3 regions of the Neobacillus solisequens genome follow, and region 3 is predicted to be linked to each of the others. Evidence: predicted binding sites of a transcription regulator. Region 3 holds the regulator's gene; each other region holds the start of a gene.
What was found. The regulator Rex, encoded in region 3, represses fermentation and respiration genes when NADH is low (regulators of the CRP and FNR family bind a similar motif). The targets are predictions, from matches to a motif close to TTGTGAAATATTTCACAA.
Positions count from the first base shown of each region.

Region 1: the regulator Rex is predicted to act here: its motif matches at 2,122-2,139, upstream of ACI3K6_RS08455 (TIGR04190 family B12-binding domain/radical SAM domain protein).
Region 2: the regulator Rex is predicted to act here: its motif matches at 2,050-2,067, upstream of ACI3K6_RS01270 (TorD/DmsD family molecular chaperone).

Region 1 covers NZ_JBKFGJ010000006.1:183,416-188,195, reverse strand. Annotated here, with positions in the region: gene ACI3K6_RS08460 (ABC transporter ATP-binding protein) at 1-195, shown strand, start outside; gene ACI3K6_RS08455 (TIGR04190 family B12-binding domain/radical SAM domain protein) at 231-2,039, opposite strand; gene ybaK (Cys-tRNA(Pro) deacylase) at 2,485-2,961, shown strand; gene ACI3K6_RS08445 (PRK06851 family protein) at 3,098-4,189, shown strand; gene ACI3K6_RS08440 (hypothetical protein) at 4,229-4,384, opposite strand; gene ACI3K6_RS08435 (DNA alkylation repair protein) at 4,498-4,780, shown strand, end outside.
Region 2 covers NZ_JBKFGJ010000002.1:149,843-154,622, reverse strand. Annotated here, with positions in the region: gene ACI3K6_RS01275 (DMSO/selenate family reductase complex A subunit) at 1-1,374, opposite strand, end outside; gene ACI3K6_RS01270 (TorD/DmsD family molecular chaperone) at 1,367-2,035, opposite strand; gene ACI3K6_RS01265 (DUF6509 family protein) at 2,244-2,537, shown strand; gene ACI3K6_RS01260 (cold-shock protein) at 2,562-2,765, opposite strand; gene ACI3K6_RS01255 (cold-shock protein) at 2,856-3,056, opposite strand; gene ku (non-homologous end joining protein Ku) at 3,250-4,080, opposite strand; gene ACI3K6_RS01245 (DNA ligase D) at 4,206-4,780, shown strand, end outside.
Region 3 covers NZ_JBKFGJ010000027.1:83,186-87,965, forward strand. Annotated here, with positions in the region: gene ACI3K6_RS21720 (cytoplasmic protein) at 1-400, opposite strand, end outside; gene ACI3K6_RS21725 (polymer-forming cytoskeletal protein) at 416-1,135, opposite strand; gene ACI3K6_RS21730 (YhbD family protein) at 1,149-1,772, opposite strand; gene ACI3K6_RS21735 (redox-sensing transcriptional repressor Rex) at 2,103-2,765, opposite strand; gene moaC (cyclic pyranopterin monophosphate synthase MoaC) at 2,796-3,287, opposite strand; gene ACI3K6_RS21745 (ABC-F family ATP-binding cassette domain-containing protein) at 3,449-4,780, shown strand, end outside.

The sequences.
Region 1 (4,780 bases), on a different contig from region 3:
ACAATCTTCCAAATTATTGAGGAAATAAATAAAACGGGTACCACTATTTTATTAGTTGAGCAAAACGCGAATATGGCATTGTCAATCGCTGATCGTGCCTATGTTATTGAAACGGGAAAAATAGTTGCCTCGGGTACGGCTGATGAGCTAAGTCAAAGTGACCAAATCAGACAGGCCTATCTTGGAGGGCATTAAAAAGGGAATCGGAGAGGTCCGATTCCCTTCAATTTTTACATTTTTATTTTTCGCTGCTCAGGATCCCATTTAAGTTGGAATCGTTCTTTTGGTCTTAATTGAGCCTTAATTTTATTGGAATAATCCTCGTAAAGCTGTTCTAGGCCTACTAATGCCAGTGAAAAGAAGTTTGCATAATTTTTCTGTACTTCCCACTTTAACTCATTCTTTCCACAGATACTGTAATGATTCAATTCCACAATTTCCTTTTGCAGCTTGGCTAGTGGCTCTGCCCGCTCATCTTCAGGAAGGACCAGAATTTGATCAATTTTTTCAATATACTCCTTGGATTTATGAATTTTATCTTGGATATCCTGATAGCCGTCCAGATCAATTAAGTGATATTTTAATTTGAAATCATTCAGCTTTTCTGCTGCTTCATAGGTAGAATTCACGATATCATCCCGGGTCATTTCCCTAGTTTCGTAGCTTAGCATATGCTTCCACGATGGCTGGGTGATGGCCTTACGGTGATCCTCAAGTGTATGACAGAATTTTTTATAGCCGTGAATTTCCGGATGCTCGAATGCCGGGCTGGCCGGATCCAGGAATGGAGCAAGCGGTGCGACAAAGTAAAAGATTCTTGGGTCTTGATTACAGGCAAGGTGAATCGTTTCGCAAAAATCAATGTTGTCAACAGCGCTTTGGTAGGTCTGTCCAGGGATCCCGACCATGAAAAATAAGTCGACTTTTTTACAGCCGTGTTTTAAGGCGTAATTAAGCGTATCGATTACTTTGTTATTGGTGCAGTTGAACTTCCCATTATACCGTCTGATGTTTTCATCGTGTGTTTCCAAAGTAATTTCAATACTGTAGTTACGCACACTATCATTGATTCGCTTAAAGAAATCCTCATCGGCATACTGGAATAATTCAAAGACCAGTTCATTTTTTAGATTCATTTTCTTAATTCCATCCAACAATTCATTCATATATTCACGTCCGCCCTGACGGATATCATGAAGAATAAAGATGGGCGCACGGCTGAACCGTTGGATAAATTGAATGTCTTCTAAGAGCTTTTTGGGCGATCGAAGAGCAAGTGAATTTCGGTTGCAGTTTTGGTTATACGCCTCTTTGGAGCCACCGCAAATCAGACAGTTTTGCGTACAGCCACGGGCAGTCAAAATTGCGGTGTTTGGATATTGCAGCCAACCGTTATATGGAAGCGGATCCAAAAAGTTGCGATATTTAAAGACAGAGCGAATCGTATAGCGGTAACCCGGTACATCGACATCATCAATATCCGTTGGAACGTAAGTGATGGGATTGAAGCCAATTTCACTTCCCTTTTTCCATGTAAGATTGGGAATATCCGCATAGTAGGTGTTCCCGGTCTCAATTTTGTTCATCAACAGAAGCATCAGTTTTTCCGTTGAATCACCACGCATGACAAAATCGATAAACGGATATTCGATTAGCTCCTTATGATAATAGGTTGAAGACAATCCTCCAAAAATGATCGGGGTGGTTGGATGTAGTTTTTTTACAATTTTGGCTAATTCAATGCTCCCATGTGCATGCGGCAGCCAGTGGAGATCGATTCCGAACGCCGTTGTTTGTATTTTTCGTAGTTTCCCCTCAACATCGAAGCTCTCGTTCATTAACATCCGATTAGCAATATTGATTATTTTTACCTTGAGCCCGTACCTTTCCAAATAGTCAGCAATACTCGTCAATCCGATTGGGTACATTTCAAAAACGGGTGAAGACGGCACTACATCACTAATCGGGCCGGCTAGCAGTGAATTTTTCCGAAAGTCATATACGCTGGGAGCATGTAATAAAACTAAATCATATTTCATGATTACCACCTCAAAAGAATGTAAATGGGCAGAACTGGCGCTTTTTAGATCAGTACAGATCCTATATAAAAAGCTCTATAATACGTGAATAATCTCACATTCATATTTTTGTAAAATATTTCAGTAATTTTAGTTTACTATAATCACTTTTTAATAGAGTGACAAATGGGTGACAAATTTTGGTTGATTTTGTGTAAATCCATTATGGATAAGGTATTAAATCAAAAATTTGTTATAATGCCATTAAAGAAAGGATCAATTAAACTTGTCTGTTGATTTCTGCTCCAGGCACTTCGCTTTCCGTGGGCGTTTCGGCGAGCCTCCTCGGCGCTTGCGCCTGCGGGGTCTCTCCAGAACCGTACTCCCACAGGAGTCTTCGTGCCTTCCGCTCCAATCAACAGTGTTCTTTAATACAGCCTATAGAAAAAGAAAAAGGATGGTTTAAATGGCGGTTTCCAAAACAAATGCAATGAGAATATTGGATAAACAAGGGATCTCTTATGAAATTCTTACTTACGATCATAAAGATGGAAAAATAGATGGCGTATCTGTGGCGGAGAAAATTGGGAAGGATCCGAACGAGGTCTATAAAACACTTGTTGCTATTGGAGCAAGCAAGAATATTTTTGTCTTTGTCATTCCGGTCGCGGAAGAGTTGGACTTAAAAAAGGCGGCAAAGGCTGCTGGTGAGAAAAACATGGAAATGATCCCAGTGAAGGATATCCAAAAATGGACAGGCTACATCCGTGGAGGCTGCTCACCGGTTGGAATGAAGAAGCAATATAGAACTTTTATCGATGAGAGTGCGTATGAGCTCCGGTCGGTGGTTGTCAGCGCCGGGAAAATTGGCATGCAGTTGGTGATATCACCCGTACAACTACAAGAAGTGGCATTAGCGGAATTTGTAGATTTAACCAAGTGAAATTTTATAAGAATCCCTATGGGCATTCACCTATATTCGGCAAAAGCATAAGATATGGTGATAAAAAATTCTTTTCGATTCGCCAAAGAGTGGAACTGAACTTTGACCAGATTTGCTATAAAGGGAGTGTTCATGAATGCCAGGGAAAATTAAAAATTATTTTGCTGGTGGAAATACAGCAAGAGGATTTCATAATCTTTACGACTCCAACCTTCAAGGGCTGAATCGGCTCTTTATTCTAAAAGGCGGACCAGGCACAGGAAAGTCATCTTTAATGAAGAAGGTTGGCAATGAGTGGGTGGAAAAAGGTTATGATATTGAATTTCTTCATTGTTCTTCCGATAATAACTCCATTGATGGCGTCATCATTCCAGCCCTAGGGGTTGGCATTGTGGATGGAACGGCACCGCATGTGATTGAGCCCAAAGCACCAGGGGCAGTTGAGGAATACATTAATCTCGGTGAGGCTTGGGACGCCAAAGCGCTGGCCGTACACAAAGTGGAGATTCAAAGGCTGACGAATCAAATTAGCGAGTCATTCGGGGCTGCTTATGCTACATTTAATGAGGCATTGGAGATTCATGATGATTGGGAAAAAATATATATTAACAGCATGGATTTTCAAAAAGCTGATCAACTAACCAATAAATTAATTGAATCATTCTTTGGAAAAATGAACTTGAATAAACAAGCCGATGTCCGCCATCGTTTCTTGGGAGCTGCAACTCCGAAGGGTGCGGTTGATTTTGTTCCGAATTTAACGGAGGAAATTCCGAAGCGTTATTTTATTAAAGGACGCCCGGGCTCTGGGAAATCAACGATGCTGAAAAAGTTGGCGGCGGCGGCTGAAGAGCGTGGAGTGGATACGGAGGTTTACCACTGTGGTTTTGACCCGCACAGCCTTGATATGGTGATTTTCAGGGAATTAGGCATTGCCATTTTTGACAGCACGGCCCCGCATGAGTACTTCCCAAGCCGGGATGGCGATGAGATTATAGATATGTATGAAATTTTAATTGAACCGGGTACGGATGAATTGTTTGTGGAAATTATAGAAAAGATCGCAGCCAAATATAAAGATAAAATGGCTGAGGCCACACGTTACCTTGCCAATGCGAAAGAGCTTCATGATGTGCTTGAGGAAATATATATAGGGGCAATGGATTTTTCAGTCGTAGAACGAATTCAAGCCAATATTTCTGAGGAAATAAGTGCATTAGCACGGTGATAAATAGAAGCTGTCTCATAGTTGAGACAGCTTCTATTTTTATTCATGCGGATTCGTTTTGCTTTGCTGGCCTTTATTGCGTTTGTTTCCTTTGCTGTTATCGCCGCTGACAAATTCTGTGCCAAATTCAGCTTCAGCGTGCCCGGCCTGTGGAGAATTTTGATTTTGGCTGCCTTTATTAAACTTTTTGGTCATCATAAGGCTCCTTTCCATCATATGGTCATCAATAGTTTGGCATTCGAAGATGACTTTATTCATCAGACAATTTTTATTAAAATAATGGAAAACGAGGGAATCAGGTGAAGAGGATGTTAGCTTATGTGAAAAGATTGACCGAACTATACGAAGCCAACCGCAATGAGGAAAATGCCGGTCCAATGAGCAAATATATGAAAAATCACTTTCCCTTTCTGGGAATTAAGAAACCAACACGGGCAGAATTAGAAAGGCAGTTTTTCAAAGAAACAGGGGTCTTAAAAGAACCATTTAACCATGAATTTATATGGGAACTTTGGAATAGAGACGAGCGCGAATATCAATATACCGCTTTAACTTATATCGAGAAGTCACTACATAAATTGACAAAAAATG
Region 2 (4,780 bases), on a different contig from region 3:
TAATCCATCGTCCACTGTCATTTCAGTGCCTTTTTCAACAGCTGCTGTCCATAGGAAGCAAGGAATTGATGCCTTAACCGGATTTTCATAGGTAAATGGATAAACAATGTCCGAACGGCTCCAATAACCCGTTCCAGCGGCCCATCCGCCCAATTTCCCTACATTACCAGTCAAACAGGCTAATTGTGCACCGCCACGCATGAATTGTTCCCCATATGCCTGTCTTTGGGCTCCCCATCCTTGTATAAGGACTGCAGGCTTTTGTGTAGCATACTCCCTAGCAATCTCACGGATCTTATCTGCCGGCACATGACATATTTTTTCTGCCCACTCCGGTGTTTTACGGATGCCATCCTTTTCACCGAGCAGATAGCTTTTTAAGGACTCCGTACCTGCAATTCCCTCCGGCATATGCTCCCCGTCAAACCCGATGCAGTACTTATCCAAAAATTTCTGATCATGCAAATTCTCGGTAATCATCACATAGGCCATCGCATCCATCAAAGCATTATCAGTGGTAGGGAGGATGGGAATCCATTCATCAGCAAATGCGATTGCTGTATCTGTATATCTTGGATCAATGACAACTATTTTGGTTCCATTTTTCTTTGCTTGAATCAAATACTCCCTATATGGAGTCGAAAAAATCATCTCGGCAGGATTTTGTCCCCATAAAATAATGTATTTGGAATGAAGTAGATTATCAAAACTACTTCCAGAGTTATTCGTACCATATGTATAAGGGGTGGCGATATTTCCTGCGCCTGAGCTGTAGTCATTTCGATAATTTAGAAAACCACCAGTCAGTGCCAGTAATTTCCTGGCAGCATTTTTACCGCCGTGCAGTCCCCAACTTTGCCCTGATGCATAGTTAACATATCGTGATTCTGGTCCATATGTATCACCTATTCGTTTTACTTCAGAGGCAATGGTTTCAATCGCTTCTTCCCAAGAAATTCGTTTGAATTTTCCCTCCCCTCGTTTTCCAATCCGTTTCATTGGATATTTAAGCCGGTCAGGATGATAGAGCATTTTTCGATAATTTCGACCTCTAACACATGCCCTTAAAGGAGGTGTGGATGGATCGCCGCTTTCATGTGAATCCGTACTAACCCTGACAACTGCTCCATCTTTAACATGAGCTTTAATGACACATCTTCCACCACAGTTATTAATACTACAGGTAGAAATAACTTGTTCCTTGTCAATTTCCTTTGCGCTTGTTATTTTTTCTTTTTTATTGCTGTCTACCAGCATTTTTGTTCCTATTCCGCCAGCAATAACAGGAATTCCAATGGCACCTGACCATTTCAAAAAAGTGCGCCGTTGCATTTTATTTGAAAACAGATTGGTAAGCCCTTGTTTTTTAGACATCGGCCAGTACCTCCTTTATCTCTTTTAAAGATGTCAAATCATCGCTTATAAAGTCTTCTAGCAACATCGATACCCCAAGGTACAAAGTACTTGTAGTATTTCCGATGATCCTTTTGCAAAAATCAGGAACCCAAAACAAAAGATGCTGTTCCAGAAAGTCAATTTGACACTGGATGATGTCCGTTATTTGATTCAGGTTTATTTCTGATTGACATAAACTCGAAAGGTAGATCATAAATTCTAATTCCAAAAGAAGATGGTCATCCGGTTCATTATTTTCTTTTACATATTGTAGACCAAACGTTCGATATTTCTCCCTTACCTGGAAGGTCCATTCTTCAAAAACCAAATGTTCTTTACTTCTGTAATAGGATTCCCATGGAGGTGCCACTAGAGGGCCTGGGCCAATAAAAAGTCGTTGGTACTCTTCACGCTCAAACATTAATTGTTCCAATGTTAAGGTTTTAAAAAATTGATCAAGAATTTTCCCACCTTCGTGAAACTCACCCAACATTCCAAAATTCCCATATATAGAAAGCTGAAAAAATATTTCTTCCTTATCTGGTTCAGAGAAAAGGATATGGAGTATTTGATAAAAATTTTTCCTAGATAACATGTATGATTGAAGTTGACCATAAACAGATTCAGTGAAAATGTTCATTTCTCCCCTCCTTTTTGTGAATGTATTCACAAATATATATAAAATTTTCTTGTTTTTTTACAATTTTATATTACCGCATAATTCCATTAAAGGGTTTACAATGTGCATTATTTCACATTTATTTCATAAGTATTATATTTACTGATGCAATTATTTTTTTGTTATGGAAAAGATGTGTATAATAAAATCGACTAATTAAATGCAAAGGATGATTTTTTTGAACATAACAGGCCATACAGTAGAAAAGCTGGAAGATCCATTCGGATTAATCTCAGGTGAGCGCTATGAATTCTTTTTAGAACTTGAGGTGGATGAAGAGGATGAACTTTTTTCTGAAAAAGGAATTGGACTAAGGGTCCTTTTAGGTATAGATGATGGCAATGCAAGAATGATTAACTATCATTTTTATGAACAAGGCAAAGAAGAAGTGCTTGATTTTGCCCTTGAGGACGATGAAGAGGAATTAATACTTAATTATTGTAAAAACAATATAGAAGACTAAAAGCAGGGAGTAACCCCTGCTTTTCTACATAAAATTCTGGCTATGGTTATGAATGACCTGTAGCATCTTCGTACTTTCACTCATTGGATTTTTGCAAACTGGACAAAGGGGCACATCACTGCTTTTAAAATTATCGCGAATCCAGCACTTACAATTCTCGGAAGTACAAACCCAAATCTTTGTTTCCTCCAATTTGATTTCCTCTTCATTTCTTCTGCCAAATGCCATTATTCCCCACCCCTTGTTTTTCATAATGAATATATAGTAAAAAAGGTAATGCTTTTCTTGTTAAGCATTACCTTTTTTTAATAAAAATGATTAAACTGCTTGAACGTTTGCAGCTTGAGGTCCGCGAGCACCTTCAACGATTTCAAAAGATACTGATTGACCTTCTTCTAATGTTTTGAAACCTTCAGATTGGATTGCTGAAAAGTGTACGAATACATCTTGGCCGCCTTCAGCTTCAATAAATCCAAATCCTTTTTCTGCATTAAACCATTTAACTTTACCGTTTTTCATTTAAAATTACCCCCAATATTTTGTTCACTTTAAAGTTAATTTCACATTAATATAAAAAGTCGCACTACACTGATGGGCATAGAAGACATCACCCACATTTCGTGCAGTTACGACTACTAAATCAACACATATATAACGAACTTAAAAGCGTAATTTTATTATCCCTCATTTTAAAGCTTTTGTCAACAAATTATTAGGCTTCCTTTTTGACTTTGGCTGTTGCTTTCTTTCTTGGAGCTGCTGCTTTTTTCGGTTTGGTACGATCGATTGATGCCTGTAAAGCAGCCATTAAATCAGTAACATTTGTAGCCATTTCTTTAGGTGCCGCAGAAACAGTTTCTTTTCCCTGGCGTTTCGATTCAATCAGTTCGAGAAGGGCTGTTCGATATTCATCAGTATATTTTTCAGGTTCAAAAGTGGAGGTTAATTGATCTATTAATAAAATGGCGGTATCCAGCTCTTTCTTTGTCACCTTATCTTCAGATGGAACATTAGGTACATCAGTGGCATTTCGTACTTCATCTGGATAATGAATGGTTTCCATAACTAAGATATTCTCATAAACACGGATGACCGCCAGCTGCTCTTTGGAACGAATCACAATTTTAGCCAAACCAACTTTTTCGGATTCTTGGAGTGCTTTCCGCAATAAGGAATAGGCCTTTCCACCACCCTCGTTTGGTGACATATAATAACTGCGGTCAAAATATATAGGATCGATTTCTTCCATTTTGACAAAATCAATGATTTCTACAGCTTTTTCTTCATTTTCTTTTCGAAGTTTTTCAAGCTCCTCGTTGTCGAGGACCACAAATTTGCCTTTTGTATATTCATAAGCCTTAACTATATCCTCAGGCTTTACTTCCTCTTCACAAACTGAACAAATTTTTTCATATTTGATGGGGGCATGACATTTATTATGAAGGGTACGAAGCTTGATATCTTTATCTTCTGTTGCAGCATGGAGCTTAATTGGAATATTAACCAGTCCAAAGCTAATACTGCCCTTCCACATTGTATGCATAAAAATTCTCCATTTCTTTTTGTTTCTAGTGTGTGTGTTAGGAACAAGCTGAATTCCTTAAAACAACTGGAAAAAGGATATTTGTCTCCCTTTTACACAAAATAAAGGAAAAAAGGGGTAAAGTGATGAAACCAATGCTTCCTAGTCTGACTTTTGAGACCCCAATCGAAAAAGACTGGTTTTATGAAGTAAAATATGACGGTTTTCGTGCTATTTTAGATTGGAACACCGCCAATCCTGTATTAACAAGCCGCAACGGGAAAGCGTTATTGCCGCAATTCCCTGAAATAAGCAGATTTTTATTAGATCTAAAGGATCAAATTGCTCCCTTTTTACCCCTACAGCTAGATGGTGAGCTTGTGGATCTTGAAAACCCCTATAAAGCTAATTTTTCTGCGATTCAAGTACGCGGACGTATGAAAGCAGCAAAAAAAATAAATGAGCAGGCAGCTTTGTCACCTTGCAGACTGATGGTTTTTGATGTACTGATGTTAAGTGGAAAACCATTGAATACTTTGCCTTTTCCCAAAAGGAAGGAAAAATTGAAGCAATTTTTTAAAGCACTCGAATTAGACGAAACACCGGATCCATATAATGAACAGCTGCTCCAATTTGTTGAGCCCTACTCTGATTTCAATGAAGTTTGGGAAAAAGTTGTGTTATATGATGGAGAAGGAATTGTTGCCAAACATGCGAATAG
Region 3 (4,780 bases):
TTATTTCAAATCCACCGCTGGAATCAAACGTTTCATACTCCACATCGCCATTAACAGTAAGTCCTCCTTTAATGGTGGCTGTTACACCCGTTAAACGTTCTCCCGCTTCGAGTTGACCTAAGATTTTGATTTTCTCCAAACGGGCTCTTCCGCCAATTTCCAAGGTACCCATCACAGTGGTATCCTTTGCCTCTAAGTCTCCTCTTACTTTGGCCTCACCCAGGACTTTTACCTTATCAGCCTTTACGTTTGTTTCCGCCTTACTCGTACCGTATACATGAAAAGCAGCACATTCCACATCCTGAACAATGGTACCTTCACCTCGGATACTGACTTTATCGTAGCTGCCTCCGCTATAACTTCCTGATCCATTGATGATTAAGTTTTCTATCTTGCTCATCCTTTTCCCCTCCTATTACACCCTTCTTGTTTCGCCGACTTCAGCTGACTTGTCGACGGTAAGTTCACCTGTATATTCGATTAAACCGATTTGACAATTCGGGCCAATTTTTACGTCATTCCCGCGAATGATCTTGGCCTTTGTATACTCCACCTCAATTTTGTCCCCTTCCATTAGGTCCGTCACTAATTGGTGGCGTGTAAAAGGTTTCAGCAAATTTCCGACCAGCGACTCTTTATACTCGACCCTAATGGTTCTCCCGCCTATTTCTTTTACATGGCAATTCCAAAAGATTTTTATATCCACTTCATCGGCATTTAACAATCCGCCAATAGTAAATTGAGCCTCTCCTTTAAATGTTTCAGCTTCACAATCGCCACCAACAGAAAGGGTCCCTTTCATTTGAATTTCCTCGCCTTTAAGCCAGCCACCTATAGAAGTTTGGCCCGAGATTCGCAGCTTTTCCACTTCTACGTTACCGTTGATTTTAGCGGTCCCTTCAACTAAGATTTCATTGGAGTTCACGTCCCCCTCCATTTTGCTCTTTCCGCTCACGATTACCTTTTCCGCCCGAATATTCCCTTTTGCTGTACCTAAACCATTGCATTCAAATTCATTGCAATCGATATCGGAATTGACGCTTCCTCTGCCGTTAATCAACACTTTGTCAAATTGTCCGCCATTGGATGATCCAATGCCATTTATATAAAGGTCTCCCTTTTTTTGCGTATCCATTTCCATTCCCCTTTTATAGTAATTTGGCTTTTAGTTCTTCCATGCAGCCCATCAATGGCAGGCGGGACACAACCTTTGTTCCCGTTTCAAAATGAATACTCTCCGCATTGATTGCTAATAGGCACGAAGAAACACCTAGCTTTCGGGTGATCACTAACTCACCGCTTTTTTGCTTAATCGTCGTTCGATTAGCTACTAGGAGCTGAACGATCATTCTTCCCTCTTCGAGATTTACCTCTCCGGACTGCAATAGCTTATCTAATACATATATTTCAAGTATTCTCGAAAAATTAAAGTCAGGACCATTTTTTTCAATATCCAGATATAGATTTATCGCTGTTTGCGAAACAGTGTTTCGTTTTACTAGTTCTTCAGCTGATAATTGTAGGTCTGTTACGCTTGGAGAAAACATATTGGCCAATTCATCCAACGATAAATTCTCCTTCATCGTTTGGATTTTTTCGATGCGTTTTAAGATCTTTTCTTTAGGAAAAAAAGTCTCCTGACCAGTAAAAGTGGACTTGCGAATAAACCATTCCTCGGGAATCAAGTCTTTTCGCTTCCAGCGATATAACTGCCCATATGATATTCCTGCTAAATCCAATAACTCTTTTTTAGAAATTAACTCCTCACTCATTTTTTAAAAACTCCTTTCCGATGACATTAATGTAACATAACACTGTTACGTTGTAAAGGCGTTGTTTTATCATTTTGTAAATTTTTTGGTATCCTACCAAAAAAAAAAGGCCGGACCATTAAAATGGGTCCGCCTCTATCCAGGAATACCGCCCATCAAAATGTTTTTTAGGAGGTACTTGCGATTTCTATCGGAATTCTCTCATCACTTTTTCCAAAACCCACCCTTCGAGGACCTCTCCCTTTTTCGGGTTAATAAGGGGTCTCTGTCTTACTCCTTTTTTTAGAAAAAAAATGGGCCCTCCCAATTATGGAAAGACCCATGGCAAAATTATTCTTCAACTTCTACTTCTCCAATTGATGGATAATGCTTTAAAAAGTACACCAATGATTGCAGTTCAACTGCTAAATCAATATGGTGAACCCGAATGGAGGCTGGAACATTTAATCTGGCAGGGGTGAAGTTTAAAATACCTCTGACCCCTGTATTCGCAAGGCGATCCGTTATCATCTGAGCAACAGGAGCAGGTACGGTTAAAATCGCAACCGAAATATCATCCTCGACCAAATGTTTTTCCAAATCATCCATGGACAGAACCGGAACATCGCCGATGGAAGTGCCAATTTTATCGGGTGAAACATCAAACGCGCACTGAATTTTCGTATTGTTATTTTTTAAAAAATTATAATGTAAAAAGGCTGTGCCCAAATTCCCTACCCCAATTAAGGCAACCTTCGTTAATTCGTCTTGATCCAAGGTTTTTCGGAAAAAGGACAATAGATAATTGACATTATAGCCGTAACCCTTTTTACCAAGGGCTCCAAAATAGGAAAAGTCCCTGCGAATTGTTGCGGAGTCTACTTTTACTGCCTCGCTTAATTCGGCTGATGATACTCGTTGCTTTCCGGAAGAATGCAAGTTTTGTAAAAATCGATAATATAAGGGTAATCGCTTTGCTGTTGCTTGTGGGATTTTCATTGTTTCATTCGACATATTACTCCTTCACCCCGCTAATCATTTTGTTTATATTCGATCAAGTCGTCTAAAATCGCCATTTTTGCCGCCGGATTTCTCCATTAAGTAGGTAGGGCCGATTACCATACCCTTATCCACTGCTTTACACATATCATATACCGTTAATGCACAAACAGACGCCGCTGTTAGCGCTTCCATTTCAACACCTGTCTGCCCTTTAGTCTTAACTGTTGCCTGAATTTGCAATGTATACTGATCGTTATCGCTTTCCCAGGAGAAAGTAACATTTATACCAGTTAATGGAATCGGGTGGCACATCGGGATGATTTCCCATGTCCTTTTCGCTGCCATCACTGCTGCCACTTGGGCAACTGCTAAGACATCGCCTTTTTTCATTTCCTCATTAGTGATTTTTTCATAAATTTCTTTACTCACAGTAATGCTAGAATGCGCAAGCGCTGTTCTCGCCGTTTCCGGCTTATCGCTTACATCCACCATCTTTGCTCTGCCTTCTTCATTAAAATGCGTAAACTCTGCCATAGTATAGTCCTCCAAAAAAAATGATACTATATTTTACCGTCTCTGTGTGTGAAAGTTTGAGCGAATGGTGATATTTTTTTCCAAAACGTACAATATCCTGCTTTATTGCCGTTATTTCAGGAATACGGTACACTATTCCTAGGTAATAGAGGTGAAAAAATATGATTTTATTACAAGTTAATCAATTACAAAAATACTTTGGTGCTGACCTTATTTTATCCAATATTAAGCTTGAATTACAAACGAGGGACCGTGTTGCCCTTGTAGGTCGTAATGGTGCTGGAAAATCCACCCTTCTAAAAATTATCGCAGGGCATCTTTCCCATGACGGTGGAGAAATTATCAAGCCAAAGGGTGTCTCGATCGGATACTTAGCGCAAAATACCGGGTTGGAATCAAGTCTGTCCATTTGGGATGAAATGTTAACCGTCTTTGAACATCTTCAGCAGCAAGAAAAGGCTTTGCGAAGACTTGAAGCGCAAATGGCTGATCCTGAAGTCTTTAATAACCCAACCAAATATGAGCGGATTTTAAAGGAATATGATCAGCTCCAGGTCACCTTTAAGGAACAAGGAGGCTATCAGTACGAAGCAGATATTCGGTCTGTCCTTAACGGTTTAAATTTTCAGGATTCTGCCGTTTCAATTTCCAGTCTGAGCGGCGGTCAAAAAACCCGCCTAGCCCTTGGTAAACTTTTATTAACAAAACCAGACATTTTAATCCTGGACGAGCCGACCAACCATCTTGATATTGAAACATTGTCTTGGCTGGAACAATACTTACAAGGCTATAGCGGAGCCATTCTGATTGTCTCCCATGACCGCTATTTCTTGGACAAAGTCGTTACCCAGGTCTATGAACTTTCCCGAAACCAAATTCAGCGGTTTACAGGCAATTATAGTTACTATCTGGAGCAAAAGGCTGCCAATTATGAACGCGATCTGAAGCTTTATGAAAAACAACAGCAGGAAATTGCATCCCTGCAAGATTTCATTCAACGGAACCTGGCAAGGGCGTCCACAACCAAACGGGCACAGAGCCGCCGCAAAAAACTTGAAAAAATTGAAGTGATGGACCGTCCGCTCGGGGATGAAAAATCTGCATCCTTTTCATTTGAAATTGAAAAGCAAAGCGGGAACGACGTACTGATGGTGGACTCCCTGGCAATTGGCTATGAGGGTGAGAAAGTTTCAGAGAATATCACTTTTCGAGTTTTTAGGGGAGAAAGTATTGCACTTGTAGGCCCAAACGGGATTGGCAAGTCCACCATGTTAAAGACGATTATTAAAAAACTTCCATCGCTTGGAGGAACGATTAACTACGGTACCAATCTTACTATTGGATATTATGACCAAGAACAAGCCAACTTAAAGTCCAATAAGCGTGTCCTAAATGAACTCTGGGATGACTATCCTCTTAAACCTGAAAAGGAAATTAGGACAGTACTGGGTAACTTCCTGTTCTCCGGAGATGATGTCCTTAAAACAGTCTCC